Regions from separate parts of the Aminipila luticellarii genome, predicted to be linked through region 2. Evidence: riboswitches for the same ligand, from Rfam matches in the RefSeq annotation. Region 2 holds a riboswitch; each other region holds the start of a gene.
What was found. Region 2 has a riboswitch for cobalamin ahead of EQM06_RS04115 (enhanced serine sensitivity protein SseB C-terminal domain-containing protein). Riboswitches for the same ligand answer to the same signal wherever they lie in the genome.
Positions count from the first base shown of each region.

Region 1: another riboswitch for cobalamin. It lies ahead of cbiQ (cobalt ECF transporter T component CbiQ); the one in region 2 lies ahead of EQM06_RS04115 (enhanced serine sensitivity protein SseB C-terminal domain-containing protein).
Region 3: another riboswitch for cobalamin. It lies ahead of EQM06_RS03660 (sirohydrochlorin cobaltochelatase); the one in region 2 lies ahead of EQM06_RS04115 (enhanced serine sensitivity protein SseB C-terminal domain-containing protein).

Region 1 is NZ_CP035281.1:2,612,363-2,623,218, reverse strand. Features, by position in the region: gene EQM06_RS12210 (alanine/glycine:cation symporter family protein) at 1-864, shown strand, start outside; gene EQM06_RS12205 (TIGR03915 family putative DNA repair protein) at 930-1,661, opposite strand; gene EQM06_RS12200 (putative DNA modification/repair radical SAM protein) at 1,642-3,156, opposite strand; gene EQM06_RS12195 (patatin-like phospholipase family protein) at 3,316-4,287, shown strand; gene pyk (pyruvate kinase) at 4,357-5,784, shown strand; gene EQM06_RS12185 (energy-coupling factor ABC transporter substrate-binding protein) at 5,840-6,169, opposite strand; gene EQM06_RS12180 (energy-coupling factor ABC transporter permease) at 6,169-6,930, opposite strand; gene EQM06_RS12175 (energy-coupling factor ABC transporter ATP-binding protein) at 6,949-7,779, opposite strand; gene cbiQ (cobalt ECF transporter T component CbiQ) at 7,791-8,630, opposite strand; cobalamin riboswitch at 8,769-8,971, opposite strand; gene EQM06_RS12165 (heavy metal translocating P-type ATPase) at 9,198-10,856, shown strand, end outside.
Region 2 is NZ_CP035281.1:890,104-900,959, forward strand. Features, by position in the region: gene EQM06_RS04080 (RNase LS family HEPN domain-containing protein) at 1-324, shown strand, start outside; gene EQM06_RS04085 (oxygen-binding di-iron domain-containing protein) at 456-1,094, opposite strand; gene EQM06_RS04090 (TetR/AcrR family transcriptional regulator) at 1,240-1,776, shown strand; gene gpmI (2,3-bisphosphoglycerate-independent phosphoglycerate mutase) at 1,840-3,378, opposite strand; gene EQM06_RS04100 (putative polysaccharide biosynthesis protein) at 3,599-5,197, shown strand; gene EQM06_RS13095 (hypothetical protein) at 5,265-5,417, shown strand; cobalamin riboswitch at 5,535-5,748, shown strand; gene EQM06_RS04110 (hypothetical protein) at 6,020-6,346, shown strand; cobalamin riboswitch at 6,464-6,670, shown strand; gene EQM06_RS04115 (enhanced serine sensitivity protein SseB C-terminal domain-containing protein) at 6,898-7,623, shown strand; gene EQM06_RS04120 (hypothetical protein) at 7,800-8,375, shown strand; gene EQM06_RS04125 (S-layer homology domain-containing protein) at 8,526-10,856, shown strand, end outside.
Region 3 is NZ_CP035281.1:772,503-783,358, forward strand. Features, by position in the region: gene EQM06_RS03635 (methylenetetrahydrofolate reductase) at 1-547, shown strand, start outside; gene EQM06_RS03640 (formate--tetrahydrofolate ligase) at 588-2,264, shown strand; gene EQM06_RS03645 (bifunctional 5,10-methylenetetrahydrofolate dehydrogenase/5,10-methenyltetrahydrofolate cyclohydrolase) at 2,319-3,167, shown strand; gene hemB (porphobilinogen synthase) at 3,250-4,233, shown strand; gene hemL (glutamate-1-semialdehyde 2,1-aminomutase) at 4,274-5,569, shown strand; cobalamin riboswitch at 5,659-5,844, shown strand; gene EQM06_RS03660 (sirohydrochlorin cobaltochelatase) at 5,987-6,784, shown strand; gene cobI (precorrin-2 C(20)-methyltransferase) at 6,842-7,534, shown strand; gene hemA (glutamyl-tRNA reductase) at 7,565-8,857, shown strand; gene cobK (precorrin-6A reductase) at 8,875-10,131, shown strand; gene hemC (hydroxymethylbilane synthase) at 10,190-10,856, shown strand, end outside.

The DNA.
Region 1 (10,856 bases), 1.0 Mb from region 2:
ATGGCTGTTGTATATTGCGGAATTGTTCTTACTTTGATTGTTGTTAATTATCGTGCGATTCCATATTTCTTCTCCGCAGTAATCGGAGGGGCATTTTCGCCGGAAGCGATCTTTGGGGGACTTTTTGGTGTGGCTCTCCAGCAGGGAATAAAAAGAGGGTTAATGGCCAATGAAGCCGGTCAGGGAACCATTACCATGGCGGCTTCTGCCGCAAGCAACAAGCATCCAGTCGATCAGGGTCTGGTGCAGTCCATGGGGGTATTCTTTGATACCTTTATCATTTGCTCTATGGCAGGCTTTGTTATAGTTATGGCACATGTCTGGACGGGAGATGCCGGCGTTGCATGGGATGCGATCAAGGATGATAAGCTGGGGGTATACATGCTTTCAGCCCAGACTCTTGCCCCGGGAATTGCAATGGATGCAGTAGTAAAAGTCATTTTATCTATCTGTTATGCTCTGTTTGCTTTTACCACTTTAATCGGGATGATTGTTTTTGCGGAGATCAGTGCCAATGTGATTTCTAAGGACAAAAAGTTTATCATGGCAATCCGAATGTTGGGTTCTTTGTTCTTTGTTCCATTTGGTGTGGTGACCGTACTGGCCAATTTACAATTAGGGAATATATGGTATTTGGCAGATTTAATGAATATATTCCTCGTATTTGTCAATGTTCCAATTATATTAAAGGGAAGCAAATATGTATTCAAGGCTCTGGAGCATTACAATAGAACGGACGGAAAAGAAGGGTTTGTTTCTAAGAGGGATATCGGACTGGAGACTGCTTATTGGACGGAAGAGGCAGAACAGGCAAGAGAGCAGTTCCGCAGTAAACAGGAGGAGTCCCAGAAATCAATCGGATGACAAATAAATAGATTGGTTTTTAATCGGATTCACAAAACTATGCCGGTGCATTTGCACCGGCTCTTTTAGATTTCGGTAAGATGCTTCCAATAACGAACCGGCATAAGATTTTTCTGGCATCGGGGATTTGTACGCTCTTTGATGGCAATCGTCCGAAAATATTTTTTCCAAAGAGCCCGATACTCTTCTTCCTTTGCGGACAAGCGTGGGAGATTTTCCTCCGTGAAAGCGGTAATATACCACTCGCCTTCCTGAGCTACCAGTGCTTTGCTCCGTCGTTTGTCATAAATGATAAAGGGCTCCCTTTTATATCGGTCCGTAAAGTGTCCCGCAAGAAACTCCAGAATATCGTGATCCGGTTCTAAAACGGCATAAAGGACTTCGCCCTCCAGTACGGAAAATCGGAGCAAGCCAAGCAGCCTGTGGATTTCGGAGGTGACTTTTTTTTCAGTTTTTTCTACCGGAGAGACGTAGGGATTGCCGTGGAGAAGACTGATCTTCGACCCTTCCTTAAAACCCAGACGGATATAATTTAAGAGCAGCATTTCCCGTTGGTCTGCGGCAGACCGAAAGACTCGGTATATTCGCTGTAAATCATAGGAAGATATTTTCTTTTCGATGGCATCATACACTTTAGCAGCCTTTTCAACATCCGTATTTATTTCAAGGAATGAATGTAATATACTGGGCTGATACTGATCCGAAGTAAAAATTCCTGATGCCTTTTCTTCATAATAGTGACAGTAAACGCATGTTAAAAAACCTTCAAAGCTGCTGTCATATAAGTAATCCACCATTTGTTTCTAAGCTCCTTTGCAATGATACAGAATCTTGTGGCGTGGCCGGCAGATGGAAGGATTCAGGAGAAAACATTGAAATCTGAATTTCATCGTTTATTGGCAATAAGCGACTTTTTATTCCATCCGCTTTCAAAATCTTCCCTTTTATATACTCCGGTATTAAATCCTTTCCGCCGTAGTACTTTCCTGAACAGGTCAGGAAAAACCGGGCGCGTTTCAAAACTACGCCCATTTTTTTCAGATCCTCGTACTTTACGGCACACACTTTTCGCTGCCGAATTATGCGCAGTGCAGAAGTCGTGCCCACTCCGGGAATCCGTAAGAGCTCTTCCATGGATGCTTTGTTCACCTCAATGGGGAAATAATGAATATTTCTCAAAGCCCATGTAATCTTTGGATCCAATTCTAAGTCTAAATTGGGTTCTGCATCGGTAAACATTTCATCTGCGGAAAATCCATAAAACCGCAACAGCCAATCTGCCTGATAGAGCCGGTGTTCCCGCACCAACGGAGGCGCCGTAAAAAGAGAGGGAAGGAGCGGTGAATTCCGCACGGGAACATACGCACTAAAATATACACGTTTCATCTTAAAAGAACGATAGAGGCTTTCCGAAGTTTTAACGATCTGCCGGTCTGTTTCGGTTCCCGCCCCGATGATCATCTGTGTTGTCTGGCCGGCGGGAGCAAACCGTTCTTTATATTTATAGCGGGGTTCTTTTATCAGAGAGTGGCCTTCTTTTGGGCTGCTGATCTGGTACAGACTGCCATCGCCCATGTCAGCGTCGGCGCCCTCCGTCTGAATAAGCTCTTTGCCCATCGGCTGGAGATCGTGCAGCGGATTATTTATATTTTTCCCTTTAAACATAGTACCGGGGCCTTTTAAAGCTTTCTGCTCAATCAAAGTAGTGGTGATTTGCTTCATGGGAGAAAAAATAGCGTTGACCTTCTTCTGCGGAGCAAGTCTTTGGAGGCTTTCCCCGGTGGGAAGTTCAATATTCACGCTTAACCTGTCCGCAACCATACCGATGGCATGAATGAGTTCCTGAGATACGCCGGGAATGATCTTGGCATGGATATAACCGGCAAAACCATATTCATACCGCAACAGGGAAAGGCATTGTAATATTCTTTCAGCAGTATAATCGGGAGAATGCTCTACGGCTGAACTTAAGAATAAGCCTTCTATATAGTTTCTTCTGTAAAACTCCATGGTCAAATCGGCCAGCTCCGAGGGTTCAAAGGAAGCCCTTTCTACATCGGCGCTCCTGCGGTTCACACAGTATTCACAGTCATAAACACATTTATTTGTAAAGAGTATTTTAAGCAATGAAATACACCGGCCGTCAGCAGACCAGGAATGACAGATGCCCGCACAGGCGGCATTTCCCATTCGCCCTGCATTTTTTCTTTCTACGCCGCTAGTAGAACAGGACACATCGTATTTTGCACTGTCCGCTAAAATTTGAAGCTTATCCATCAAGGAACGATCCATAGATTTCCTCCTATTTAAAATAATAATTTTTACAATTAAGAACTTTTGTTCTATTATACCATCAAAAGAACTTATGTTCAAATAATAAATTTTGACAATTTTGCAGAATATAATATAATGAATTGAAATGTTTATACGGTGTGGCAAAAGGAGGAAACGATGCAAAACGGGAAGACAGCACTGGTGCTGGGGGGCGGCGGCTCGAAAGGTGCTTATGAAATCGGTGTATGGCAGGCATTAAATGAGCTGGGAATCCAAATTGATATGGTTACAGGCACATCCATCGGTGCGGTCAACGGAGCATTGGTTGCACAGAACGACTTTGAAACCGCTAAAAAAATCTGGAGTGAAATAGAAGAAGGCACCATAACCGAGTTCACGGAAAAAGAAGAACTGAAAAGGATTTTAGAGCAAAATCTGCAAGAGGAGCAAATTCGCTCCAGCCGAACAGAATATGGCATTGTAACAGTAGAATTTCCTGTATTTAAGGCCCATTGTGTTTTTATAGAGGAAATCCCTGAAGGGAAGCTGGTGGATTACATTTTAGCAAGCACGGCTTGCTTTCCCTTTATAAGTCCCCATGAGATTGATGATAAAAAATTTATAGACGGTGGTTATTTTGATAATATTCCGGTAGCCATGGCGTTGAAAAGGGGAGCGGAGAATGTTATAGCAGTGGATTTATCCGCAGCAGGTATTATAAAAAAAGATACCTTAAAGGAAAGCGATTCCTTAAAAAAGATTTCATGTAAATGGTCTTTGGGCAGTTTTTTTGCCTTTAATCCCGAAAACACAAAGAGAATCATTCGATTGGGTTATTTGGATGCTATGAAAAGCTTTAATGTGTTTTCCGGAGAAAAATACACATTTATTAAGGGAGAATTTGCAAAGAGCGGGCTGGAGGAAGCGGATGCGGCTGCGGCCGTTTTCGGATTGGATCCGACCCTGATTTACAGCAAGGAAATTCTCGATAACCATTTGAGGGAAGCAGCAAATGAGGACGGAACAAAAGACTGGAAAGACGAGTTAAAAATAAAAGTAAAAAAGATCATGACCAATAGTCCGGCAAGCTTAGTTGAAGAAGAAATTCTGGCCAAAAGGTATATAGAAAAGAACAAATTGTTGTGGTAAACTACAAGTATATGGAAAAGTAAAGAGAAGCAGATAGTTCAAATGGATATAAAGGAAAGGTGATAATCTATGAGGAAAACAAAAATAATTTGCACGCTTGGTCCTTCAACTATGGACGATGAAATATTGAGACAACTGATGCTGGAGGGCATGAATGCGGCAAGGCTGAACTTCTCTCACGGGGATCACAAACAACACGCGGAGACCTTGCACAGAATCAGACAGATGCGGGATGAACTGGGCCTCCCCATTGCTGCTATTCTGGATACCAAGGGGCCGGAAATCCGAATATGCAAATTCGAGCAGGATAAAATTATTTTAGAGCGTGGACAAAAATTTACACTGACCACCAGAGACATGATTGGAAATCAGGATATGGTAAGCATTACATATCAGGATTTGCCGAAGGACATACATGCCGGAATGAAAATCCTCATAGATGATGGGCTTATAGAGCTTCAGGTTCTGGAGGTCGGGGAAACAGATATTGTCTGTGAGGTAGAGAACGGCGGTCCGGTATCTAACAATAAAGGTGTCAATGTGCCGAATTCTAACCTTTCTATGCCATTTATAAGCCCGAGAGATTACGATGATATCTTATTTGGGATTGAGCAGAATGTGGACTATATTGCGGCTTCTTTTGTCAGAACAGCTGAAGATGTACTGGCTATTCGGAAGATCTTAAAAGAGCAGAATTGCAATACCATACAGATCATCGCTAAAATTGAAAATATGCAGGGCGTTGAAAATATTGATAAAATTATTGAAGTCTCGGATGGGGTCATGGTTGCAAGAGGAGATATGGGAGTTGAAATCCCGCTGGAGGATGTTCCGGTTCTCCAAAAAATTATTATTAAGAAGTGCATTTCAGCAGGTAAAATTGTTATAACGGCTACGCAAATGCTGGATTCCATGATGAAAAATCCAAGGCCAACAAGAGCAGAAGCTACAGACGTTGCCAATGCGATCTATGATGGGACAAGCGCCATCATGCTTTCCGGTGAAACCGCAGCAGGTGCCTATCCCGTAGAGTCCTTGCAGACCATGGTTCGGATTGCAGAGCGTGCAGAAGAGGATATCAATTATAAGAGCCGATTTGCGCAAAATCGAGACATTATAAAACCGGATGTGACCACAGCTATTTCACATGCCACCTGTACGACTTCCATGGATCTCAATGCTGCGGCTATTATTACAGTAACCGCCTCCGGCAGAACGGCACATATGATTTCCAGGTATCGGCCGGATTGTCCTGTCATAGGATGCACCAGCAATGCCTGCGTCTGGAGACAGCTGAATCTGGCATGGGGCGTTACACCGCTTATCATCCCGGAATATCAAAATACCCGTGACTTGTTTAACTCTGCGGTAGCCGCCGCAAGTAAAGCCGGCTATGTAAAAACCGGTGAAATCGTCGTTCTGACCGCAGGCGTTCCGATTGGAATAACAGGAACGACCAACATCTTAAAGGTTCAGATCGCGGGGGTATATCACTAATAAAAAAACCTTTCCCGTAAAAAGGAAAGGTTTTTTGGTTCTTATGTTTGCCGGCTTACTGCGGCTTCTTTTTATTGTTGTGTATTTTTTCCTGTTTGGAGCGTTCTACCAATCTGCCCATAATAAAGGCAATGATGCCGACGCCGATTCCTGTCTGAACACAGAATAACAGGCTCTCAATTTCTCCCGGAAGTTCACCGTGAATGGCCGTTTCCAGAACGGGCGTGAACCAAGGGGTATATTCTGTTCCTGTTATTTCAGAAATGGCAACGCTGCCCGCATCGTCAGAACCGCCGAATTCAGCGCCTTTCAATGCAAATAATGGAACAATAGCTATTAACAGTGCAATGATCAATAAAATGATAACCTTTGATTTCGTTTTCATTATTTTGTGTCACCTCCAACTTCAAATCTTAAATCGGCTAATTCCGGTTTTGCATAGGTTTCAAGACCCATGATAATAATGACGGTAAGAATTCCTTCAATAATGGCAAGCGGAAGCTGAGTCGGAGCGAAAACCGCAAGGAATTTAACAACAGAAGCCATATATCCTCCGGTAGGGGAAGGATAGGCTATCGCCAGCTCTAAACTGGTAACGCAATATGTAAATATGTCACCAATGGACGCGGCAAGAAAAATGCCAACATATTTATTTACATGTAATTTTTTGCACAGAATGTAAATTCCGTAGGAAAGAAATGGTCCTGCGATCGCCATGGAGAAGGTATTGGCTCCTAATGTAGTTAATCCTCCATGTGCAAGCAGAATAGCCTGAAAAATCAATACGATAATACCTAAAATGCTGACAGCACTAGGACCAAGCAGAATAGCTCCCAGACCTGTACCTGTCATATGTGAACAGCTGCCTGTCACAGAAGGAATTTTTAACGAGGAAATTACAAAAACAAAGGCTGCAGCCATAGCAATCATGGTAATATTTCTGCGGCTTTGAGCAAGGGTTTTCTTAATGGACAGAAAGCCGGCTACCAAAAATGGAATACAGATCACGCCCCAGACAATACACATACTAGGCGGAAGATATCCCTCCATAATGTGCATTGCGCTTACTGTTGGAGTAATACCGAAAAACAAAGCGACAGCAGTAACGCTTACAATCAGTTTTTTTTCTTTCATACTCATTTTCATATTTACTCTCCTTTTCTATTATATTTTTTGAATTACTTCCTGTAGTTCCTGAAATGTCTTTGGATAAACCTGTTCATCTTTGAGCAGTGCGTGCTCGACCAGCAAGTCATAGACCTTCATTAGCATGGGCTGTTTTAAATTAGCCTGCTTTAAGATTTCGATCTCTTGAAAAATTTCAAATGGCGTACCGTCGGCAATAATCTTTCCCTCATTAAAAACAAGAACCCTCTCCGCCCATCGATAGACGAAGTCCACATCATGTGTAGAAATGAGCATAGTTTTTCCCTCCGAAGAAAGTTTTCCTAAGACCTCTTCCAGCATTTCCGCATTTAGCGGATCAAGCCCTGCCGTAGGCTCATCAAATATGATGATTTCTGATTTCATAGCAATAATATCAGCAATGCTGACCCGTTTCTTTTCCCCTCCGCTTAAATAGTGAGGCGGCCGATCCTTAAATTCAAGAATGTTCATATAACGCAAGGCTTCCTCTACACGCTCTAAAACCTCTTCTTTTTTCAGCTTTAGATTCATCGGGCCAAATCCGACCTCTGCCAAAACAGTAGAAGCAATAATCTGATTATCTGCGTCCTGAAAGACGATACCGATATTTTTCCGTAATTCCTTCAGATTCTTTTTGGTTATTAAAGTTCCTCTGTAATAAATGTCGCCTTCATCCGGCGTAAGAACTCCGTTGGTATTCAGAAAAAAGGTAGACTTTCCGGCACCGTTGGAGCCGATAACAGCAATTTTTTCACCCTCATAAATATCCACACTGATGTCGTGCAGAGCGGTTTTTCCGTTTCCGTAGCAATACTGTAAGTTCTGAATTTGTAAAATCGGGTTTTTCATAAAGATCCTTTCTATTTTGTGATGTACCATAAAGCTAACAGAAAAAATATGAATATAGCTGCTATAACAACTTGTTTTGCTTTTATATTCTGGGTTTCTTCCAGAACCATAAATTGTCCGTCATAACATCTGGCTTCCATGGCATCATAATAGGCGTTGGATTTTTTCATGGAAACGATCAACATATTGCTTGCAACTTTTCCAAATGTACTCCAAGAAGTTTTTAGATCGCAGAAGCCCAAACGGGAATCTGCGGAATTTCTGATATTGATGTTGACATCAATCAGAATAAATATATAACGATAAGTCATCAGCATCAACTCTGTAAAGAGCTGGGGCACATATGTCTTCTGTAACACGCAGATGATTTCTGAGGATGGAGTCGATAAAGCCATCATCTCCATTGCGCTGATTGCACCGAAAACCTTTAAAATTAAAAAGCACATCATCTTTAAACTCTTTTCGGAAGTAATAATATAAAAGAATCCCAGATGTAAATTGTATTGACCGATCGGTTGCGTGGAAAAGTCAATACCGACCATAATTGTGCCAAGAAGAATAAAGGTAATGGGAATCGTCAGCACGGATACATATGCGTGAACTGGAAGTCGGCCCTTTATTACCGTTAGATATGCCATGGCTATCATGACGGCGATGGACACATATGGATTGTTTAGCGCTATGCATAAAATTAATGTCAAAGCAGAAAACGATACCTTGAAGGTCGGATTCCAACGCCTTATCCCGGAATTATACGCGTAAAAATCAATACTGGAGCCTTCTCCGTGTTTGTGTCCGATTTTATGGTGTTTATGATGCTTTCTGTTCGTAGGAACGATATGTTCTTCCATTTTTCTTATCCTCGACTATATTTCTAGAAATTTATAGGGCATGCCCTGTACGCATCTTTCAAATAAAAAAGACTGCAGCTTTCGCTACAGCCCGTTTTCCTGTAAAACACAATAAAGATATAAACCGATCTCCCTTCGGATTACATGGAATTTTATGCAGGTCTTCTGGCTTACGGATCAACGTCATCTTCCGATCTTCCCAAAGCTCATGCTTCAGTGATCTTCCTTTTTGGAACAGGTTCTGACTCCCCGATTACAGCGGCGGGACCGCGCAGGATTATGACCTGCTTCCCTCTTAGCCGTCAAACGCATTTGACGGAACATAAAATAACTATTTAGTTGCATCTTGATATTATCACCTCCGGTATTTAATGTCAAGGGTGCGAAGCGTTTTATTGGGATTCTTGCAGAAAATTGCGGGAATAAGGCCTTGACAAAAATAAAGGGTGGTTGACAAAAGAAGGAAACGTGATATAGTTTTCGTATCCCCTATAGGGGGATACAGAAACAACAAGAAAGACCGATAGAAAGATAAATATATTGCGATAAGGGAGGACAAAACAAAAAATGAAAAGCTGGATAATAGAAGAAGACAAGCGTAATTTAATATGGGTTATCCTATCGGGAGCAGCACTGCTCGGCAGTCTATTTCACTGGCAGGAAGGAGCCTTACCCTTTGACCCGGCGTGGGCAGCCATTGTCTTATGCGGGATTCCCATCCTTGTTGGGGCAATCAAGGGCTTGGTGGTGGATCACGATATAAAGGCCGATGTTCTTGTTTCCATTGCACTCGTAGCTTCCGTATTTATAGGGGAATATTTTGCTGCCGGAGAGGTCGCTTTCATCATGGCCATAGGGACTCTGCTGGAGAACGGAACATCTAAAAGAGCCAACCAAAGTATAGAAAATCTGATGAAACTTACTCCGCGAACCGCCCGGGTGATTCGAAAGGGCAGGGAAGAGATAATCCCGGCGGAGCAGGTAAAGGTTGACGATATATTAGTAGTGCTGGCGGGGGAAGCCATTGCAGCAGACGGTGTTATTTTATCGGGGCAGACCTCTATTGACCAGTCGGTCATGACGGGCGAATCTCTGCCGGTAGATAAAACAGCCGGAGATCCGGTGACCAGCGGGACAGTCAACCAGTACGGCACCTTTACCATGAGGGCCACTCAAGTTGGTGAGGACAGCTCCCTTCAACGGATGATCAAACTGGTGAAAGAGGCCGGTGCCAACAAGGCTCCTATCATAAGCCTGGCGGACAGATGGGCCACCTGGATGGTGTGGGCTGCATTGGGCGCGGCAGTCATCACAGGGCTTGTTACCGGGGAATGGATTCGTGCGGTCACCGTTTTGGTCGTATTTTGTCCGTGCGCATTTATATTAGCTACACCTACGGCGATTATGGCCGGTATCGGCAATGCCGCAGCGTATGGTATCATCATTCGTTCGGGTGACGCATTGGAACGCTTTGCCAAAGTAAAACACATGGCTTTTGATAAGACCGGAACGCTTACTTACGGCAAACTAAAGGTGATTGCACTGAAAAGCTTTAACGACAGCCTTTCTGAAGAGAAGGTGCTATATTATGCAGCCACCGCAGAGCAGCGCTCGGAGCACCCTATAGGAAAATCTATTTGTGCTCATTATCGAGCGTTACGTGAGCAGGATCTTATAAAAAAATCTGAGAAGAAAGTAATGCTGGAGCCGCAGGACTTTATCTTACTGGCCGGGCAGGGAGTGAGAGCACAGATTGACGGGCAGGAAATACTGATAGGGAAACCAGACTTATTTCAGCAGGAACAAATTTTTATATCGAAGGAAATAGAAGATATATCGGAGGATTATTTGAAGAAAGGTGCAACGGTGGTCTACATAGGAATAAACCGGCACATGGCTGGTCTTATCGCCCTGTCCGATACGGTACGGGAGGATGCGGAGAGGATGATCTCCAAATTGAAAAGCCTTCACATAGAACCCCTGCTCCTCACCGGAGACAATTCGGACGCTGCTCAGGATATCTCAGAAAAGGTAGCCATTTCAAAGGTCAAAGCGAATTTGCTTCCGGAAGATAAGATGAAAGAGCTTAAAAGGTATACGGATGAAAACAAGCCTGTCTGCATGGTCGGGGATGGAATCAACGATGCGTTAGCCTTGAAATCCGCTTATGCCGGAGTCGCAATGGGGGGGATCGGGAGCAGTATCGCGGTGGAGGCTGCCGATGCG
Region 2 (10,856 bases):
TACGCTTTTCCGGCCCTGCGAGCCCTAGAAGGATATATGAAGTATCTGTTCGGGATAAAAGGAATTCATATAGGGTATAATTTTTTGGAGGTATTTGATAAAGAGCTAATGAGGGAAAGCACTGCATTAAAAATTGCAGATGAAAATTATCAGAAAGAACTGGAAAGACTGTATCATTATCTAATGAATAGCAGACATGTCGTTTTTTACAAAAAGCAGCTTTTGATAGGGACAACTATGCTTAAAGATAAACCAGAGGCTGATGAAATTGTAAATAATGTACTGAATTTGATTGAGACATCCTATATAAACATACATAAATAATCAAAAATAAAGTCTCAGTTGATCGGAACAATTTGAATATACATGAAAGGCCCTCCAATCGCAATACTGTCATTGGAAGACCTTAAAAGTGCGTATTTAATTACCTACCACCTCGTATCCCAGATTATATATTAAACAATTTTTATGCAGGGGCCGTGTCCTGATGCAATAAAAGCAGGAGAAAGTGTTTCTAAATCAGTCAATAACTTGTTTTGCATTTCCGGAGTTGGAAGTTGGGCGGCTCCGCTTGTTTTTATTGCGTCCGGCCAGTTGCTTTCGATAACCTGTCCGTGTGTTTCTCCCATCTGAAACATGAGGTCGCTACTGAAAAAAATATTACGTTTTGTTTCCATAAAAAGTAGACCTTCCCACATGTGCATTTCTGATGGGTAACTAATTGTCTTAAACTCGAAATCATTTCCGCTAAAGGTTTCGCCCGGTTGTTTGATTTGGATATTTCGAGCAAGCCCAAAGCCCCATAACTGCCGTCCTGTGACTTCTGAACATACAGGGATTGCCTCGGGGAATTCTTGAAGAACCAAAGATAAGCCGCCGCACTCGTCACTTTCAAAATGAGAAATAAGGATGTATTTTAGCGGTTTGCCGCCCAAAAGCTCTTTAATTTGTGGCAGCGTTTTCTGCGCTTGAGGAACAGCACCCGTTTGAATTAGCACTGGTTCATCGGTCAACAACAAGTATTGGTGCATGGAAAGTTTTATCGGCTCCATCACATCAGTAAATTGGTAAAGATCTGAATAAATATTTGTCATGTTCATTTTCCTTTCATATTGACATACAAAATAGCTTTAAGATATAATAAAAGCCACATCTGTTGCTTTTATTATATCTTAAGTTTGGACAGGTTGGCAAGTATGCCAGCCTTAATTGCAACAAAGAGGGGAGGGTTGTTGCTTTATGAGAAGAAAAAATACAACATCCGATATGATGAAAGGATACATGGCGGAGGCACTTTTAATGCTGATGGAGAAAAAAGATTATGCCGATATTTCTATCAGCGAAATTGCAGCTAAAGCTGGAGTAAATCGTTCCACGTTCTATCGGAATTTCAATTCAAAAAATGAAATTATTAAATATTACTTTAAGCAAATTATCTATAAACACTATTTCAGCGTTTCATCAGAGCCTACATCAATACCAAATTATTTACTTGAAATGTTTACCCATTATTATGGTTATAAAAAAGAATTACTACTCATGCACAGAGCTAATGTAACTCATATTATCCTTGAAGCATTGGATGAAGCTTTTTCAGCCATACACACTGATACAACAGTTGAAAGTCACTATGCTACACGCTACCACACAGGGGGAATATATAATGTTTTCCTTTTGTGGTTCGAGGGTGGTATGAAAGAAACACCTGCTGAAATAACAAAAATTACATGTTCATATTATCCTTCAAACTTACGCCCTTATATGTGGTTAAAGTAGCTTTTTTCAGCTTTACACTAACCGGCAAGCAGGCATCTGACTATTTGGAAGTTATTCCATACCCTAATCAATCAGACTTTTTCCCGTCATTTCATCCGGTATGGCTATTCCCATCAGATCCAGCATAGTAGGGGCAATGTCCGCCAGAATTCCTCCGTCTTTCAGATGAACCGGTTCTTTTGCGATATGCACCAGAGGTACGTCGTTCAAGGAATGTGCGGTAACAATTTCGCCCTTTTCGTTGAGCATACAGTCCGCATTCCCGTGATCCGCTGTTAATAAAATCTGTCCCCCCTTGTCAAGTATGGCGTCTGCGATTTGTGCTACACAGTTGTCAAGGGCTTCAACCGCTTTCTCAGCAGCTTCAAAAACGCCCGTATGGCCGACCATATCCGCATTGGCAAAATTTAAGATGATGACATCATATGTTTCCTTATGAATCTGTTCCAGCACCTTTTCTGTTATGCCGTATGCACTCATTTCCGGCTGTAAGTCATAGGTGGCAACAGAAGGGGACGGAATCAAAATGCGATCCTCGTCTTTATTCGGAGCTTCCACGCCGCCGTTAAAAAAGAAGGTGACGTGGGCATACTTCTCTGTTTCAGCGATCCGGAGCTGAGTTAGATTCTGTTTTGCCAGATATTCTCCCAACGTATTCTTTAGGGATTGAGGCGGAAAGGCAACGGATACATGGGGCATTTCCGCATCGTATTGAGTCATACAAACGTAGAACAGATTCTTGATCACTTTTTTTCTTTCAAACCCATCAAAATCATCGCTGACAAAAGCTCTTGTTATTTCTCTTGCTCTATCCGGTCTGAAATTGAACATAATGACCGCATCCTTGTCTTTGACAGTAGCAGGGGCAGAGTTTCCGCTTTGAATAACAGCAGGCACGATGAATTCATCGCTTTGATCCTTATCATAAGCAGTTTCAATCGCTTCGACGGCCGATTTTGCCTGCACACCTTTGCCCAAGGTCATGGCATCATAACATTTAATCACCCTTTCCCAACGCTTGTCCCGATCCATTCCGTAATATCTGCCGGCAACCGTTGAAATGCTGCCAAGACCGATTTCTTTCATGTGGGCTTCAAGCTGCTCTATATATTTTTTGGCGCATCTGGGCGGTACATCTCTTCCATCCAAAAGTGCATGGACATAAACTGTCTCCACCCCTTTTTTCTTTGCCATATCCAATAAGGCAAAAAGATGTCCAATGTGACTGTGAACTCCTCCGTCCGAAACTAATCCAAGCAGGTGAAGAGCAGAGTGGTTTTCTATGGCGTGCTGCATAGCTTCATGAATTACTTTGTTTTCAAAAAAGCTTCCTTCTTCAATTTCCTTTGTGATCTTAGTCAGCTCTTGATAAACAATTCTGCCGGCACCGATGTTCAAATGCCCTACTTCCGAATTGCCCATCTGCCCTGCGGGGAGTCCCACGTCAAGTCCGCAGGCTTTTAGGGTAGTATGCGGATATTTCTCAAAAATTTTGTCTAAATTAGGCTTTGAAGCGGCTGCAATGGCATTGCCGTACGTATTCTTATTTATTCCATAGCCGTCTAAAATCATCAGCATAGTTGGTCTGGCAAATTTATTCATGTTCTACCTCTTTACTATTTCTTATTATTTTCCTGTCCTGATTACAAGAGTTTTGGAGGACAGGCAACAATTTGAAGTTGTTTAAGATTAGTATAACAAAATTCACAAAGAAAACATATACACCGGAGCACTTTTTTTGGTATAATATATAATTGATTCGTTTGCGCTAAATGACGATCGAGGAAATATAAAAACAAAGGATCAGAGGAGATTTATATAGATGAGTAAGAAATCATTTTTAAAGGGTGCTGCGATTTTAGGCATCGCAGGATTATTAGTACAAGTTATGGGAGCAATTTTTAGAATTCCTCTTGGAAACATCATAGGAGCTGACGGTATGGGATATTATCAGACAGCCTATCCGATTTATGTATTTCTGCTTGTATTTTCTACAAATGGTGCGCCTGCCGCCATTTCAAAGATGACTTCGGAGCGTATAGCCGTCGGAAGAAGTGATGAGGCACACCGAGTGTTCAAATTATCCTTTATACTGATGTTTCTTTTGGGTATAGTGGCTTCTTCCATCTTTTTCTTTGGGGCAAAGCCTATCGTAAATGCACTGGGCAATCCCGGTGCTTATTATGCCATGCTTGCCATCGCCCCGGCGCTTCTTTTTGTACCGATTATGGCAGTTTTCAGAGGATATTTTCAGGGAATGCAGGAGATGGGGCCTACAGCTACTTCGCAGCTCATGGAACAGGCGGTCAGGGTGACGATTGGTCTGGTATTGGCCGTAATGCTGGTTCCCAAAGGTCTTGAATACGCAGCAGCCGGAGCTACAGTTGGGACAAGCATCGGACCCATTGCGGGCGTTCTTGTATTGATTGTTATTTATTTCTACAAGAAAAATAGACTGCCTCTTAAAAATGAAACAAGCGACGCAAGCCAAGAAAGTGCGGGAAGCATTTTAAAAACCTTAGCGGCTATTGCTGTTCCTATTACCATAGGTGTGTCCATCCTGCCGATCATGAACATTGCAGATGTTGTAATCGTTATGAGAAGATTGCAGGGCGTTGGGTTTACCGCCAAAGAAGCCAATGCCCTTTACGGACAACTGACAGGGATGGCAGGTCCGGTCATAAACATTCCGATGGCGCTGGCTCTGTCCATGGCTTTATCCATGGTACCAGCCATTGCAGCTGCGGCAAGCACGAAGGACACTGCTTTCTTAAAGATGAACGTGCGGCTGGGTCTTAGAACGGCTATGATTATTGGGGTTCCGTGCAGCTTTGGCTTAATGGCTCTGTCAGAACCTATTATGAAACTGATTTACCCCCTTCAAGCAGAAAGTGCGGTAAATGCTTCCGGCTGTCTGTTCTTCCTTGCCATAGGAATTGTATTCCTTTGCATCGCTCAAACTATGGCGGGAACGCTGCAGGGACTTGGCAGGCCGGGAATAGCGGTCTGGGGCTTAGCAGCGGGCTTTGTTGTGAAATGTGCATCCACTTTTATTTTAACGGGCTTGCCGCAGCTGAACGTAGAGGGCGCGGCAATCGGCAGTACACTTGGATATATTACCATTGGAATTATAAATTTTGCAGCGGTTAAAAAAATGACTGGGATTACATTTGATTTAAAGCTTTCTGTATGGAAACCGCTTCTATCCGGTATCGTTATGTTCGTGTTAGTAATCGGAGCTTATAAAGGACTTTCCGGAGCAATAGGGAACAGTCTGGCTACCGTAGTAGCGATTGGCATCGGTGCGGCAGTATACGGGATCATGCTGCTCAAGATAAAAGCCATCGAAGAAAATGAGATTATCCTGCTGCCAAAAGGAGGAGCCTTGGTAAAGCTTCTAAAAAAATGTAAGCTGGTATAATGCTATTGGCGGATTCAACTAGGCAAAAGAAGGAGACGGTCCAAGCGTAAAAGGAGATGTTCTTTTTATGAAACAGTTTGAGAATTTCAGCAAAGCGTTAAATAATCTGGAAGACGTTTATAAATATGATGAGCCGTACGATATTGTGTTGAAAACGAAGAAGCTTTATGTGAGCATGTTTCGGGAATTACAGCGGGAAATTCTACGGAAATTGCAGTAGAATTTTTGACAGTAAAATCAAATGAAGTTATCAAAATTATCAAATGAATTAAGGCTAATATTTTCCATCGGAGGTTGACAAAAAGGTAGTACTGATGGTAACATGAGTTTATAGAGAATTGAATAGAGCATTTGATGTTCTGTTTACTCTGAACAGAGTAAACAGCTAAGAGGGAAACAGGTTAAAGTCCTGTGCGGTCCCGCCGCTGTAAGCGATAGTTCTGCCACAGCATATATGAAAAGGTATATGCACCACTGAACGGCAGTTTGGGAAGGTGTGGCAATAATGATGATTCGCGAGCCAGAAGAACTGCATGAAATGAAAAAGGATGCCGACGGGTGATCGGTAAGCTTTTAGACGTAGCAATACGTTTGAAGCCCTGCTCCCATTTATGTGGCCGCAGGTCTTATATAATAATTTCAGCAGTTGTAGCTGCTAGAAATTTTTTAGTTTTTCATTGCACAGAAATACGGGCTGTAGCATTTATGCTGCAGCTTATTTTTATACAGTAGAAAAAATCTGCTTTCTATTGTATAAAAAATGGATGTCAAACTCTCTATTCTAAAAAAGGCAATCAATTTGGATTTGGAGGAGGAGAGAAGATGAATATTAATTGGTTTAAAAACCCCGACAATGTATCCTGTGTGGATGTGGATGTTTTTTCTGATGTTGTTTCCGGAAAGACTACCATTGAAAACCTTAGGGAAAAATTGGAAGAGTTTAAGCAAAATCCGATTAAAGAGGGGAAGGTTATCAGGGATAAAGAAAACGAATATATTAAATTGATGATTCCCAATCTGACCTTTGGACAGGCGATTGAGAACGGTGAAAAGGTATGGGCCTGCTTGGGAGAACCCTATGGCAGTTTTTGCCTGTTTTGGCCCAAAGAAAGGGTTCTGTGCAACTTCAATCATTGGTTCAGGGCATAGCTTAAGATGAGATAGAAATGCCGAAAAAAGACGAATCTTAGGAATGAAATAATTGGGAATACAGATTGACAAACCAGAAATTTGTTGATAGTATGAAGTAAACAAAGAAAAAGTGAAAATTTGGAATGTATTTTATGTACCGCAGCGGGAAACCGCATGTGGGTAAAGGGAACTCCGGTGAAAGTCCGGGACGGTACCGCCGCTGTAAGTGAGGAGTCTGAGCCGTAGCTCTTAAGATGAGCAGTCACTGAGTGAGAACTTGGGAAGGCAGGCGAAAGATGAGGATGCACGAGTCAGAAAACAGACATAGTTTTAAACAGTCCTCGGTAAGGGAAAAAAACTTAACAGCACGCTTGAAAAAGGTGTGGGTTTGTTTAGCAACGGTTTAAAGTGCATTAGAATACAGTTAAAAACGGAACTGTGACGTAAGGTCACAGTTTTTTTGTTTGCATAAATCATTTGATTCTCACAAAATATTACCCTAAATAAATGATTAACAGGCAAAGTGATAAGACAGATGTGGACAAATGGAGCAAAAGGGAGGGCATCACATGGAAGATAGAAAAAATCAACTAATAGATTTATATAAGCTGCTCATGCAGGAAAAAACCAGAGCCTGTGAAGACCAGTTTTTTAAGGAACTGGTGAAAACAGAGCTATGGATTCCTAGAGTGCCCCAAGCGGTTGACGGCAACAAAAAAGGCTTTGCTTTGCTGCTGACCGGTGAAGGAAGAAAATTTGTCCCGGCCTTTTTAGACAAAGAGGCAAACATAGGCCGCTTTCAAAGAGAAAATCTGGTTTCCATGACCTATGAAAATCTCAAATATCTGATTATTGATTCTCCAGAGAAAATCAACGGTGTGGCACTCAATCCCTTTGATGAAAATATTCTATTGGACAGGGAAGTTATGGAACTGATAGATGCACGAACCATGGGCATGACTTTAAAAAGAGAAGAATTTCAAGGGAAGATTATGCTGCGGACGCCAGAGGTCTTGCCTACAGGATTGAAAGCTGCCTTGAATTGTTTTTTTACAGAACATCGTCAAATCGAGGCTGCATGGATGATAAAAGCACAAAGAGAAGGGGAAAGTGAGGATTATTGGCTGCTGTTGATGGATTTCCACGGAGAGAAGACGAAAGTGTTTCCTCAGGTGGCGGAAGTAGTCAAGCCCTACATGAAGTCTGGGGAGCGGTTTGAGTTAGTGCAGAAAAGTTCTAACTTTTCTACAGAAAATATGAAACAGACCCAGATTTATGAGTTGGTTCAAAACTAGAGACTGCTGAAAAGAAGGCGGTTCGGATGAAATTGTTTCAAGCACTTCGGTGTTTGGATATAAAATCAAAAGGGAAGGAGGTAGTTTTGACTTGAGTTTTTAGCTAGTTGATTTTATTTCAGAAGAGCGGTTTATTGATTAAATAAGCCGATAAAAGTTCAAGGAGGATATATAAAATGAAGAAAATTTTAAGATCCAGAATGATGATTTTCGTAATGGCAGTAGCCATGGTATTCGCAACGTCAGCTACGGCATTTGCCGGCAGTATAACGCCTGTAACACCTACCTATCCTATATCGGTGAATGTACAATTTGAAGCCACAGAAGGAACGGTGACGGATATCAATGATGTTGACCATGATATTCCGGCTATTGCAGTAAGTAAAACTGTGGAGTATGCGTCGGCAGGAGCGTTCAGCACCGAATTCCCAGTTGATGCAGGAGCTGTTCATGAGCTGGCCGGTTATCCGACCGTTATGGATGCCATTTACAATGCTTATCATCAGTACAGCCCTAGCATGGCCGGATTCACTATGGGCTGGGATACTTATAGCACTCCAAACGGTGCATATATCACGACACTGTTTAATATCGGTACTATCACTGAGTCTTCGACCAGCAACTCTTGGAAGGGATACTCCTGGTCTATTTATCTGAACGGTACACTGACCAGCCTATATGCCAGCAATGTTCAGATTAAAGACGGAGACGTAGTTCGTGTTGTATATCAGGAAAACACCGAGACTTGGTAAAAACAGGTTTTAGTATCAAACCAATGGATGATGGTTTTTTGTAAAAAGAACTGTTGACTGCTCTATAAAGCTCAGTCCTTGAAGACTGAGCTTTATAGAGATTTTTTCGTTATTATTTATAGATTGTAGGTTAAACAGATGAAACATAAAATGAAATATAGAGAAAAAATAAAACGATGGACTTGTTTGCTCTGCTGCATAGCTCTGCTGTCAGCCTTGCCGGTGAGCAATGTTTTTGCAGAGGAGCAGCAAGAAGCCGTGAGTCAAGAATCCGGCGTGACAGACCAGCTTGCGGCACAGGAAGAAGTATCTCAGTCTGGAAATGAGGGGATGCAAGAAGAAAAGACAGAAGAAGAAATACCGGAAGCAGTTCAAGAGCCGCAGGAATTGTCAACAGACGGCAGTCAACAGACTTCGGGTGATACAGAAAAGGCTCAGGAGACAACAGAGCTCTCGCTGCAAAAGACGGAGGAGGGCATAGCCCCTGTTACTTTAGAAGCTGCTGATCCGCAGGAAATTACATTGGAAAAGGTTCTGTTCAACTCTGACGAAGCACAGCCTTTGAAAAAAGATCCTTCAGTATGGGTATTAACTACAAGTACTACCTTTCTTGGAAAGGCTATCACGGGACACTTTGCATCTGATTCGCTGATTTCCATCAGTATAAGCCATCCTATCCTAAATGGGGATAGTACGACGAATCAGTCGACTGGAAAGTTCTGGACTATTACAAAACAACCGAAAGATTTTGGTGGAGATTTTGAGGTCACACTTGATTATCCTTATGATGGTGCATATGCTTTGCAGGTCACAGCTACGGCGGAGGATGGTAATCAGAAAACCTATACGTGGATTCTTGCATATGTGAAATCTGCTACTGATCCTTTGTCGGTTTCTCTACTGGATGCGGTTAACCTTGTAGATCTCAATACCGATATGAAGCCGGTAGACGGTGATCTTAACAGTTTATTCCGGATTTATGAGGCAGATGAAGATACTTCTTCGGTAGAACTGCAGGTTCATCGAAATATTACAGCTCGGGATGAAACACAAAAGAGTTTAAAATGGATGGTGGCAGATCAGAATTGGGTCAGCCTGAATGGCAGCGATCCAGTTCGCTTTGATACAGCCAGCAACGAAAATGAAGAACGGTATAGCCCTAATTTAAACTTAAAACCGGGGTTAAATGTTGTTTCACTTTTTTGTGCAAATAGTGGCGACAGTGATTTGAAGGCTACGAACTTTGCTAATACAAAAAACCTTGCTCAAAGAGGCTTTTATAACAGTTTACCATATGCTTATCAGGGATTTGTCTATCTAATTTATTATGCAGGAGAGGAAAAAGAACTTGATCCTCCGTCTAATAATACGGATATTTCTTATATCGGTGTGACTCAGTATACTTCAAATAACAACAACCCGGCTCAATCCGCTTATCCGGCTCAGGTGGCAGAAGATGGGGAGGGGTATGTGATTGCCTTGCCAGAAAAAATGCCCAAAATGGCAGATCAGAGGTTTTTCTTGAATGGAATTGTAAATGAGACTAAGCCTAGCAACGGAATTGGCTGGACTCATGAAACCATTCTTTTGAATTTGAAAACATCCGACCCGTATGCAAAAGCTGAGGTGGTGGACACCTTGAGTTCTGCTGAAGGAGAGGACTATATTTATGATTATCCAAATCGAAATACAGACACTCCTACTGTAGCGGCGATTACAATGATTGACGGAGCCCCATGGGGCAATCAGTTCACTCCAGTCAATACATGGCATAAGAACGAGATTTTGGTCAAGGTGACAGCGGCAGATGGTACTGAGAAGACGCATACCATTAAAATTGTCCGTGCTTCCAGCAAGACAGACATCAATTCACTGACCGTCAACGGCGGAACCTTGGCTACAGAGGACGAGACACCGGCAGTTTTTTCGTCTGGAGTATATAACTATTATGTAGATTTGCCTTCATCGGAAGGAGAACTTTCTTTTATGGTGGATGTGCCTGATGGGATTACTTTTGCTGTGGATGGGGTGAACAGAGAAAAAGGCACGATAAGTCTGGATGCTTCTCTTCCTGTGCACAAGCTGGTGGTTACAGCGGCTGACGGCATTTCTAAGCAGACATACATATTTTTGACCCGAATTGGCGGAGCGACAGTACCCCTGTTTCAGGTAAATAAGCAAACAGCCGCTTATGCGGAAGACATGCTGTCAGGGTGGAATAGTCGGCCAGAAGAAGAGAAGAAGGATATTTCCGATAGCTATTGGGAATTGTATAAGACCATCTCCACCATGGATCCCGAGAATGTAACAGAAGAAAAAGATGCACTGAAAGCATTGGAAGGTTCTTACGTCTACGATGTGACTAAGCACAATTTCAGGCAGGCTACCGATTATGCCGCGGTAATTTTAGAGCTGATCATGCTGGGACAGAATCCGTATAATTATAAAGGAACGGATTATGTAGCGGAATTGATGAAAGAA
Region 3 (10,856 bases), 120 kb from region 2:
GCGGGGGGATATTCCCCATGGGCTAGACGGAACCAATGGAGACTTTAATAATGCCAGCCAGCTGATTTCTTTTATTCGGGAAAATTTTCCGAGTCTGTGCCTGGGGGCGGCCTGCTATCCTGAAAAACATATGGAGGCGGTTTCCCTGGAAGAGGATATAAAGTATCTGAAACTGAAACAGGATTGTGGTGCGGAATTTTTAATTACTCAGCTTTGTCACGATGTGGAGGCTTATGAGAGCTTTATCGATCAGATTCGGAAAAAGCAGATCCATTTGCCGGTCATAGTGGGAATCATGCCCGCTCTTTCCAAGGATGGGATTATCCGCATGACGGTTTCAAACGGCTGTTCCATACCCAGAGAGCTGGCTGAAATCATCGGAAAGTATGGAGACAATCCGGAAGAGTTTAAAAAAGCAGGAAAAGAATATACGATCAAACAGATTTTACGATATAAAACGGCTGGAGTAAATGGGCTGCATATCTATTCCTTAAATAAATATAAGGACATTGTGGACATTCTCCAAGCATCGGATCTTTGCCGATAAAAGTTTATAACTTCAAGAGTCAGAAAGGTTAGGGCGGATGATGGAATTTAAGAGTGACATTCAGATTGCGCAGGAAACGGAAGCACTTCATATCAGTGAAATTGCGAAAAGAGCCGGAGTGGATGAAAAGTATCTGGAGCTTTACGGAAACTATAAGGCTAAAGTAGATTATAATATCCTGCGGGATGCAAGCGATAGACCTGACGGCAAGCTGATCTTAGTGACAGCGATTTCGCCGACTCCGGCGGGAGAAGGAAAAACCACCACGACGGTGGGATTGGCAGACGGGCTGAGAAAAATCAATAAAAATGCCCTTGTTGCTTTGAGGGAGCCTTCTCTGGGTCCTGTATTCGGTGTAAAGGGAGGTGCTGCCGGAGGCGGTTATGCTCAGGTGATTCCCATGGAAGATATTAATCTTCATTTTACAGGAGATATGCACGCCATCGGTGCGGCAAACAACCTTTTGGCAGCCTTGCTGGACAATCACATTCAACAGGGAAATCAGCTGAATATTGACGCCAGAAAGATTACCTGGAAACGCTGTGTGGACATGAATGACCGTCAACTTCGATTTGTAGTGGACGGGCTGGGAGGAAAACCGAATGGTTCTCCCAGAGAAGACGGCTTTGACATTACTGTGGCAAGCGAAATCATGGCTATTTTATGTATGGCTAAGGATATTGAAGACTTGAAAGAACGGGTAAAGCGAATTATTGTCGGGTATACCTATGACGATAGACCGGTTACGGCAGGAGATTTAAAAGCACAGGGTGCTATTGCGGCCTTGCTGAAGGATGCCTTGAAACCAAATCTGGTTCAGACATTAGAGCATAATCCTGCATTTATTCACGGAGGGCCTTTTGCAAATATTGCCCATGGCTGCAATTCGATCATGGCCACAAGAATGGCGCTTAAATTGGCAGATTATGTGGTTACAGAGGCCGGCTTCGGAGCAGATCTGGGAGCGGAAAAGTTTTTGGACATCAAATGCAGAGCCGCTGATATCAAGCCTTCGGCAGTCGTTGTCGTGGCCACTGTACGCGCCCTAAAGCATCACGGCGGTGTTGCCAAAGCAGATCTAAATAATGAAAATTTGGAGGCTCTTGAAAAGGGTATGCCGAATTTGTTACAGCATGTTGAAAATATTACAAAAGTATTTAAGCTGCCGGCAGTGGTTGCTATCAACGCCTTTCCAACCGATACCCCCGCTGAGCTGGCCATGGTGGAGGAAAAATGCAGGAAGCTGGGTGTAAAGGTTGCGCTGAGCGAGGTTTGGGCAAAAGGCGGCGAAGGCGGAAAGACTCTTGCGGAAGAGGTCGTAGAATTATGCAGCCAGCCCAATGATTTTTCGTACAGCTATACTTTGGACATGAGCATTGAAGAAAAATTAGAAGCGATCGCGACCAAAATTTATCGTGCAGACGGAGTAGCATTTACCCCGGCTGCAAGGAAACAGCTGGTTCAGTTAGAGGAACTGGGCTTTGGAAATATTCCGATCTGCGTGGCGAAAACCCAATACAGCTTCTCCGACGATGCGAAGCTGCTGGGAGCACCAAGGGGCTTTGTGCTGACAGTCAGGAATTTAAAAGTATCAGCCGGAGCAGGGTTTATTGTCGCCTTGACAGGAGATATTATGACCATGCCGGGACTGCCTAAAGTACCCGCAGCGGAGAAGATTGATGTGGATAACACCGGAAAAATATCCGGACTGTTTTAACAAAGAAACGGTGAAAGACCGGATAAAGGCAAGCAGAAAGGAGCAAAGTAGTTTATGGCACAGATATTGAATGGCAGAGAAGTAGTAGATGCTGTAAATGAAAGGCTTAGAGCAGAAGTATTACTTCTAAAAGAAAAAGGGATTACGCCTACTCTTGGAATTATCAGAGTGGGGGCGAAGGTAGAGGATGTTTCGTATGAAAAGGGTGCGATTAAATGTGCAGAATCTATTGGTGTGGATGTAAAAAAATATCTTTTTAAAGAGAGCATTACGCAGGAGCAGCTGCTGAATGTTATAGCAGCCATAAACCTTGACCTGACGGTACACGGTGTGATATTATTTAGACCGTTACCGGATCATATTGATGACAATACTATAAGAAAAGCCTTGCTGGCGTGTAAGGACGTGGATGGGATCACAGATCAGTCCATGGCAGGAGTCTATACGGGAACCGATTTGGGCTATCCTCCGTGTACGCCGCGAGCCTGTATTGAAATCTTAGACCATTACGGAATCGATATAACCGGCAAAACGGTGGCCGTCATCGGACGAAGCTTAGTAGTAGGAAGACCTGCGGCTATGATGGTTCTGGAAAAAAATGGAACACCGGTTATCTGCCATACAAAGACAGAGGATATGGAAACCATCTGCCGGAATGCCGATGTGTTAATAGTTTCGGCAGGACAGGCTAAGGCCATTGGCGCTGAATATCTGAGTGAGAAGCAGGTGGTCATTGATGTGGGCATCAATATGACGGAAGATGGAAAGCTTTGTGGCGATGTAGATTTTGAAGCGGCACAGAGCATTGTAAAAGCGATTACACCGGTGCCGGGAGGAGTCGGCAAAGTGACCACCAGCCTGCTGATGATGCACGTAATTGATGCAGCAAAGAAAACAATCTAAATTTTGATAAATATAACAGCAAATTGGAAAGAGCGGCCTTGATCATTATGACGGGTCGTTTTTTCTAGGAGAAGGAGCAAGGATGGATATATTAGCACGACCTAGAAGATTAAGATTAGACGAAAAAATTCGGAATATGACAAGAGAGACGAGAATGTCAAAGGACTCCTTGATTTATCCGATTTTTATAGAAGAAGGAAAAGATATCCGCACGGAAATCACTACCATGCCGGGACAGAAGCGGTACAGCATAGATACCATGGGAGAAGAACTGGAATCCGTATCAAAAGCAGGTGTGAGGAATATCATTTTATTTGGGGCACCTGCTCATAAGGACGAATGCGGAAGCGGAGCATATGACGAGCACGGGATCGTACAGGAAGCCTTGCGGGCGGCGAAAAAGGATTTTCCGGACTTGTATTACATCGGAGATGTATGCATGTGCGAATACACATCCCATGGGCATTGCGGCATTTTGAAAGGGGAGACCGTGGATAATGATAAAACACTTCCGCTTTTGGCACAGACCGCAGTATCGCAGGTTCGAGCCGGTGCAGACATGGTGGCGCCTTCTGATATGATGGACGGCAGAGTGCTGGCTATTCGGGACGCTTTAGATGAAGCCGGCTATGAAAATACGCCGATTATGTCCTATGCCGCTAAGTATGCTTCTGCTTTTTACGGGCCTTTCAGGGAAGCCGCAGGCTCAGATAACTTTAAAGGTAACCGAAAAACATATCAGATGGACTATCACAACAGGCGGGAAGCGTTGAAAGAAGTATTTTTGGATTTGGAGGAGGGCGCGGACATTATCATGGTGAAGCCTGCCCTGTCTTACTTGGATATTATCCGAGAGGTTCGGGATAATATAGATGTTCCGGTAGCGGCCTACAGCGTGAGCGGCGAGTACGCTATGATCAAGGCCGCGGGAATGGCCGGCATGGTAGATGAAGCTTCCATTATCGCAGAAACGACGACCAGCATTTTCAGAGCGGGTGCAGATATGCTGATCACTTATTTTGCCAAAGAAGCGGCACAAATGATTCAGAGCGGACAAATTGGTTAACCTATCAGATGGCACCTGGATACGTATGGAGGAAATGCAAATGTTGAACAATAAGACAGATCGATCAGAACGTTTATTTGAAGAGGCGAAGCACTACATACCGGGTGGAGTCAACAGTCCGGCCAGAGCCTTTCAGGCAGTCGGCACGACTCCCAGGTTTATAGAAAAAGCAGACGCTCAGTTCATTTACGATGCGGACGGAAATAAATATATCGATTATATTGGTTCATGGGGGCCGATGATCCTTGGAAATAACAATCCCGGAGTTTTAAAGGCTGTGCAGGAAACAATCGTCCATGGACTTAGCTTCGGTGCCGCCACGGGAAGGGAAATTACCATGGCAAAGCTCGCCTGCGAGATGATTCCGTGCTTTGAGATGGTGCGGATGGTAAATTCGGGGACGGAGGCCACCATGTCTGCCCTCCGCACGGCAAGAGGCTACACGGGAAGAAATAAGATCATCAAATTTGAAGGCTGCTATCACGGGCACAGCGACGGTCTTTTAGTGAAAGCAGGTTCCGCATTGATTGCGGAAGGCGGCTCGCCGGACAGCGCAGGTGTTACAGAAAACTGTGCAAAGGATACGCTGACAGCAAGATACAACGACATGGACAGCGTAGAAAAATTGTTTGAAGAATACAAAGGAGATATTGCCGCCGTTATTATTGAACCAGTCGCAGCCAATATGGGCGTGGTTCTGCCGCAAGATGGATTCCTGAAAAACCTTCGTGAAATCTGTGATCTTCATCAGACTGTTCTGATTTTCGACGAAGTAATCACCGGCTTCCGATTAGCACCCGGCGGGGCGCAGCAGCTGTTTGGTGTGACGCCGGATATGGCGACCTTCGGCAAGATTATTGGAGGCGGTATGCCGGTAGGGGCTTACGGCGGCAGACGGGACATCATGGAATGTGTAGCACCGGTAGGGAAGGTGTATCAGGCGGGTACACTGAGCGGAAATCCGGTGGCAATGGCGGCAGGTATTGCTCAACTGACCTGCTTAAAGGAAAATCCGTCTGTATATGAGCATATTAATTCCCTGGGAGAAATGTTGTACGGCGGCCTTAAGGAGATCATAGCTGCGGCGAAAGTGGACTGCACGGTCAATCATATCGGCTCCATCGGAACCCTGTTCTTCACAGGCGGACAGGTAACCGATTATACTTCTGCCAGAACGTCAGATTTAAAGCGATATGCAGAATATTTCCGATATATGATTCAGCATGGCAATTATTTTGCACCGGCCCAATTCGAAGCCATGTTTATTTCAGATCAGCATACGGAAGCGGATATCCAAAAAACGTTGTCCGACGCGGCTGTATTTTTTGGCGTATAAAACAGGCACTGCCTTTCAATGGAGCAGGCTGTATAGAATGTATTTAGGGGGTTGTACGACCCCCTGTTTTAGTGTTACAATATATTGGACAATAGAGAAATATTGTAGGTGCCCGGGGATTCCTACCGGGAGAATAGGGAAGTTGGGTAAAAGCCCACGCGGTCACGCCGCTGTAATGGAAGAGTCGTGCTTCATGAAGCCACTGTGTAAAAATGGGAAGGAGAGTACGATGTTGACGCCAGAGTCAGAAGACCTGCCTACGGTATCGGATTCTGTTCGGTCGTTCAGACTGCAACAGAGGTTACACTTTTTTTGCGAAGGATGAATAAGTGTAATAAGAGGGGCTTATTGTCAGCCCCCGTATTACGCTGTTCTGATTTTCAGAATGGCGATTTTTTTTAAGGAAGGTTAAATGAAATGAAGAAAGCCCTATTGATCGTAAGCTTTGGGACCAGTCACAAGGAGACCAGAGAAAAGACTATTGGTGAAATTGAACGATTTATAAGCAGAGCTTACCCGGACAGGGAGCTCAGAAGAGCCTTTACCAGCAGTATTATTATGAAGGTTCTTAAAACCCGTGATCACATGCATGTGGACAATGTTCGGGAAGCGATGGAAAGGTTAGCAGAAGACGGATTTAAAGATGTGCTGGTGCAGCCTACCCATATTATAAACGGAGAAGAATACGAAAAGATGATGGAGCAGATCACGCCCTTTAAGAATAGCTTTGACGCTATTTCCGTGGGCAAGGCTCTCCTGACCTCTTCCAGAGACTATGATGAAGTCTGCAAAGCAATTATGGCGGAAGTACCGGAATTGGATCAGAAAAAAAATGCAGATCAGGCGGCTAAGACGGCGTTGGTTCTGATGGGACATGGGACAGGACATTTCTCGGATGCCGCCTATGCGGCACTGGATTACCGATTTAAGGCATTGGGCTATGAAAATGTCTTCGTAGGTACTGTGGAAGGCTATCCGGAGGTGAGTCTGGTTTTAAAACAGGTAAAGGACTACGCACCGGATGAAGTCGTGCTGATGCCGCTTATGGTAGTGGCCGGAGATCATGCGGTCAACGATATGGCAGGAGAGCAGGAAGATTCATGGAAAGTCCTCTTTAAAAATGCGGGATATAAGGTGACCTGCATCCTAAGAGGAATCGGAGAATTTACGGGAATACAAAAAATGTATTTAGATCATACAGCTGATTGTGAATAGACGATTAGTGTTGAAAAACCAAGGAAAACAGCGAAAAAGGAAATGCGGAGGAATGGAATGGCAAAATTATATGGAGTAGGTGTCGGACCCGGAGATCCGGAACTCATGACATTAAAAGCGGTGAGGGTAATTGAGGAATGTGATATTGTAGCCATTCCCAAGTCCGGTCAGAGTATCAATGTGGCGTATACCATAGCGAAGGGTGCAATCCCGGATTTAGATAAAAAGCTGGTGGCAGAGCTGGATATGCCCATGACCAGAGACAGGGGAAAGCTCGAAGCCAGTCACGATGCGGCGGCAGAACAGGTGAAAAAATGGCTCGACGAAGGAAAAAATGTGGCCTTTCTGACCTTGGGAGATCCGACGATCTATTCCACATACGCCTATGTTCATAATCGGGTGCGGGATGCCGGATATGAAACAGAAATTCTCTCGGGCATTCCTTCTTTTTGTGCGGTTTCAGCCAGATTGAATGACAGCCTGACCGAAGGGGAGGAGGCTCTGCATATTATACCGGCTTCTTATAAGGGAACCGAGGAGGCCTTACTGATGAAAGGAACCAAGGTTCTGATGAAGAGCGGAAAATCCATAGGAAAGCTGAAAGAATATATTCATTCCATGGAGAATCCTCCTACCGTTAAAATGGTGGAACGCTGCGGCATGGAAGGTGAGCGGGTATTTGAAAATATAGAGGCCATTGATGAAAATGCCAGCTATTTTTCCGTACTCATCGTCCGAGATAAAAAATAGAGGACAGATACATTTGAAAGGCGAATCGGAATGCGTATTAGAATGGTAGGCATTGATCACAGCAAAGCATCGCTCGACTACAGGGAGGCCTTTTCCTTTACAAAAGCAGGAGTAAAAGAAGCTCTCGGGGAAATGAAAAAACGGTTTCAGCTGAAAGGCTGCATACTCCTTTCCACCTGCAATCGGACAGAGCTTTGGATCAGTCAGTGCGATAACGAAAAATTGAATAAGATCAGTCCTTATGACATGCTCTGTCAAATTAAAAAAATAGATACCAGCTTATATGAAGAATATTTTATAGAGAGGGATAACCGTCAGGCTATAGAACATCTTCTTAAGCTGGTCTGTGGATTTGATTCAAAAATCTTTGGGGAGGATCAGATCATCTCACAGGTGCGGGAAGCATTGCAGATGGCCAGAGAAGAAGGCTGTGCGGATATGGCTCTGGAAAAGGTCTTTCAAACGGCACTGGCAGCAGGGAAAAAGGTCAAGACAGAGGTGCGTCTGTCTATGATAAGCCGTTCCTCCGCAAGTAATGTGATCGATATTTTAAAATCAGAACTGGGCGATTTAAAAGGAGTTCCCTGTCTGGTCATCGGAAACGGGCAGATGGGAAAGCTCGTGGTGAATATGCTGGTGGCATGCGGAGCTTCTGTTTCCATGACTTTGCGGCGGAAAATGCATGGAATGGACGAACAGGAGTCCATTGTACCGGAAAGGTGCAGCATGGTTTCGTATGACGACAGAATTTCTCAGATCAAGGGAAAACAGGTCATAGTGAGTGCGACCTTAAGCCCCCATTATACCTTGCGTTCAGAAGAGGTTCAGGAGTTTTTTTCGGTTCCTTGCATAACCGGTAAGGCGGTTTCGGAAGGAAAAAATAAATATTACCTATTTGATTTGGCTGTTCCAAGGGATGTGGATCCGGCGATTGCAAAAATGCCTTACGTAAACTTGTTTGACATTGATTCTATGAACAGCGGCAGCTCCCGAGAGGAAAATGCGGAACAGGTTCAGCTGGCCATCAACATCTTGACGGAATATCAGGAGGAGCTTGACCGATGGTTTGAGTTCAGACAGTATATCCCTAAGATTCAGGAAATCGTGAATCTGGTCTCAGAGGATGCGGAGCAACGATTCATCCATACAGCTTCTGAAATAGAAGAGGATTCCGAAAATTCGGTTCTGGCAGCAGAGAAGGCTGCCGGGAAAGCTACCTCTAAGCTGCTGTACGGGCTGCGGGAACAGTTACCGCAGGAACTTTGGGAGCAGTGCTTGGATGCCTTGCACAGATCGGCATCCCGAGAAACGTTGAAACATTAGAAAACAGGAGGGCAGGTATGAAGATTTTAGTATTTGCTGGGACTACAGAAGGCAGACTGCTGATCGAAGCACTTTTAAATATGAATAAGCTATTCGTGTGTGCCTGTGTAGCCACGGAATATGGAAAAGAAATACTGGAGCATGAACCTGCGGAAAATTTTGAAATAAAGACGGGCAGGCTGACCGGAGAAGAAATGGAGAGCCTGATAGCTCAAGGCTTTGATTGGGTCGTAGATGCCACCCATCCCTATGCCACGGTGGTAACGGAGAATATAAAAGAGGCCTGCGAAAAAACGAAGGCTCGATATATCCGGCTGCTGCGGGAAAAAACAAACTTTGGATCCGATTGTGTATTTGTGGAAAATACGGCTGCTGCGGCGGACTATTTGAACACCACTACAGGAAATATACTGCTAACAACAGGAAGTAAGGAACTGGAAAGTTATACAAGCATTTATAACTATAAAGAAAGGCTTTATGCCAGAGTACTTCCCATGGAACAAGTTCTGGCAGGATGCAGTGCGCTGGGACTTTCAGGCAGGCATTTGATCTGTATGCAGGGGCCTTTTTCTCAAGAGCTGAATAAAGCCATGCTAGAACAGCTGGATTGTACATATATGGTAACGAAGGATACGGGAACAGAGGGCGGTGCCTATGAAAAATATCAGGCGGCCAAGGCAGCAGGTGCCACATTAGTGGTGGTGGGCAGAGCAAAGCAGGAAGCTGGGCTGTCTCTGACACAGGTAATAGAAACGGTTACCGGAGAGCTTAAGGAGCCGGAGCCGGCAGAATGGTTTCCCATGTTTGTCAATATAAACGACAGGAATATTGCCGTGATTGGTGCAGGAAAGATTGCTCGAAGGCGGATTGAAACCCTGTTAAAGTTTTCCTGCAATCTGAGGATTGTATCCAAGGAGATCCCCGAAGAAATAAAACAGCTGGTTCAGAACTATAGGAACAGAAATGAACGAGCCGGACAGAACCGATCTGTTGAGCTGCTGGAAAAAGAGTTCGAAATAGCAGATCTGGCAGGAGCAGATCTGGTTTTAGCGGCAACCAATGACCGAAAGCTAAATCAGCACATCGGCATACAGTGCAGAGAGCGGGGCATGCTGATCAATGTAGCTGACGCAAAGGAAGAATGTGACTTTTATTTTCCGGGGGTTATCATGCAGGGCAGCCTGATAGCCGGTGTTACTGCTCAAGGAAAAAGTCACAGCCTTGCTAAAAAGGGTTCAGATGCCATACGGCATGCCTGGAAAAATATAGAATAAATAGAAGGACGCGTTCAGCAGATAGGGCAGCGCACTGGAGGAAATATTAAAGGAGAAAATGATGGCCGGACGAAAAATAATAGTGGGAAGCAGGGACAGCAAGCTGGCGGTAGCTCAGTCCAAACTGATAATGGCTCAGATAGCAAAGGCACATCCGGAACTTGAACTGGAGCTGGTGACGATGAAAACAACAGGAGATCTGATTCTGGATAAGCGGTTGGACCAAATAGGCGGAAAGGGCTTGTTTGTGAAAGAATTGGATAAAGCCTTACTGGAAGGCAGGATTGATATTTCCGTACATAGCCTGAAAGATCTGCCTATGGAAACTTCACCGGAACTTCCTTTAGTGGCTTTTTCCGGAAGGGAAAATCCGCTGGATGTATTAGTTTATCCGGAAGGGGCATCCTGTGCGGATCAAAAGCTGCCTTTAGGAACCTCCAGCTTGCGGAGAGAACTGCAGGTAAAGGAGATTTATCCGGACTGGAGGGTCGAAAGCGTCAGAGGAAATCTGCAGACCAGACTTTCCAAGCTGGACAGCGGCCAATACGGTGCCATTATACTTGCTTATGCCGGAATAGCCCGTTTGGGGCTGAAAAATCGTATCAGCAGAGTCTTTACAGCAGATGAGGTGATTCCGTCTGCCGGACAGGGCATTATTGCTGTTCAGGGCAGAGCAGAGGAAGATTATTCTTTCTTGGACTGTGTAAACGATAAAAACTCAGAAA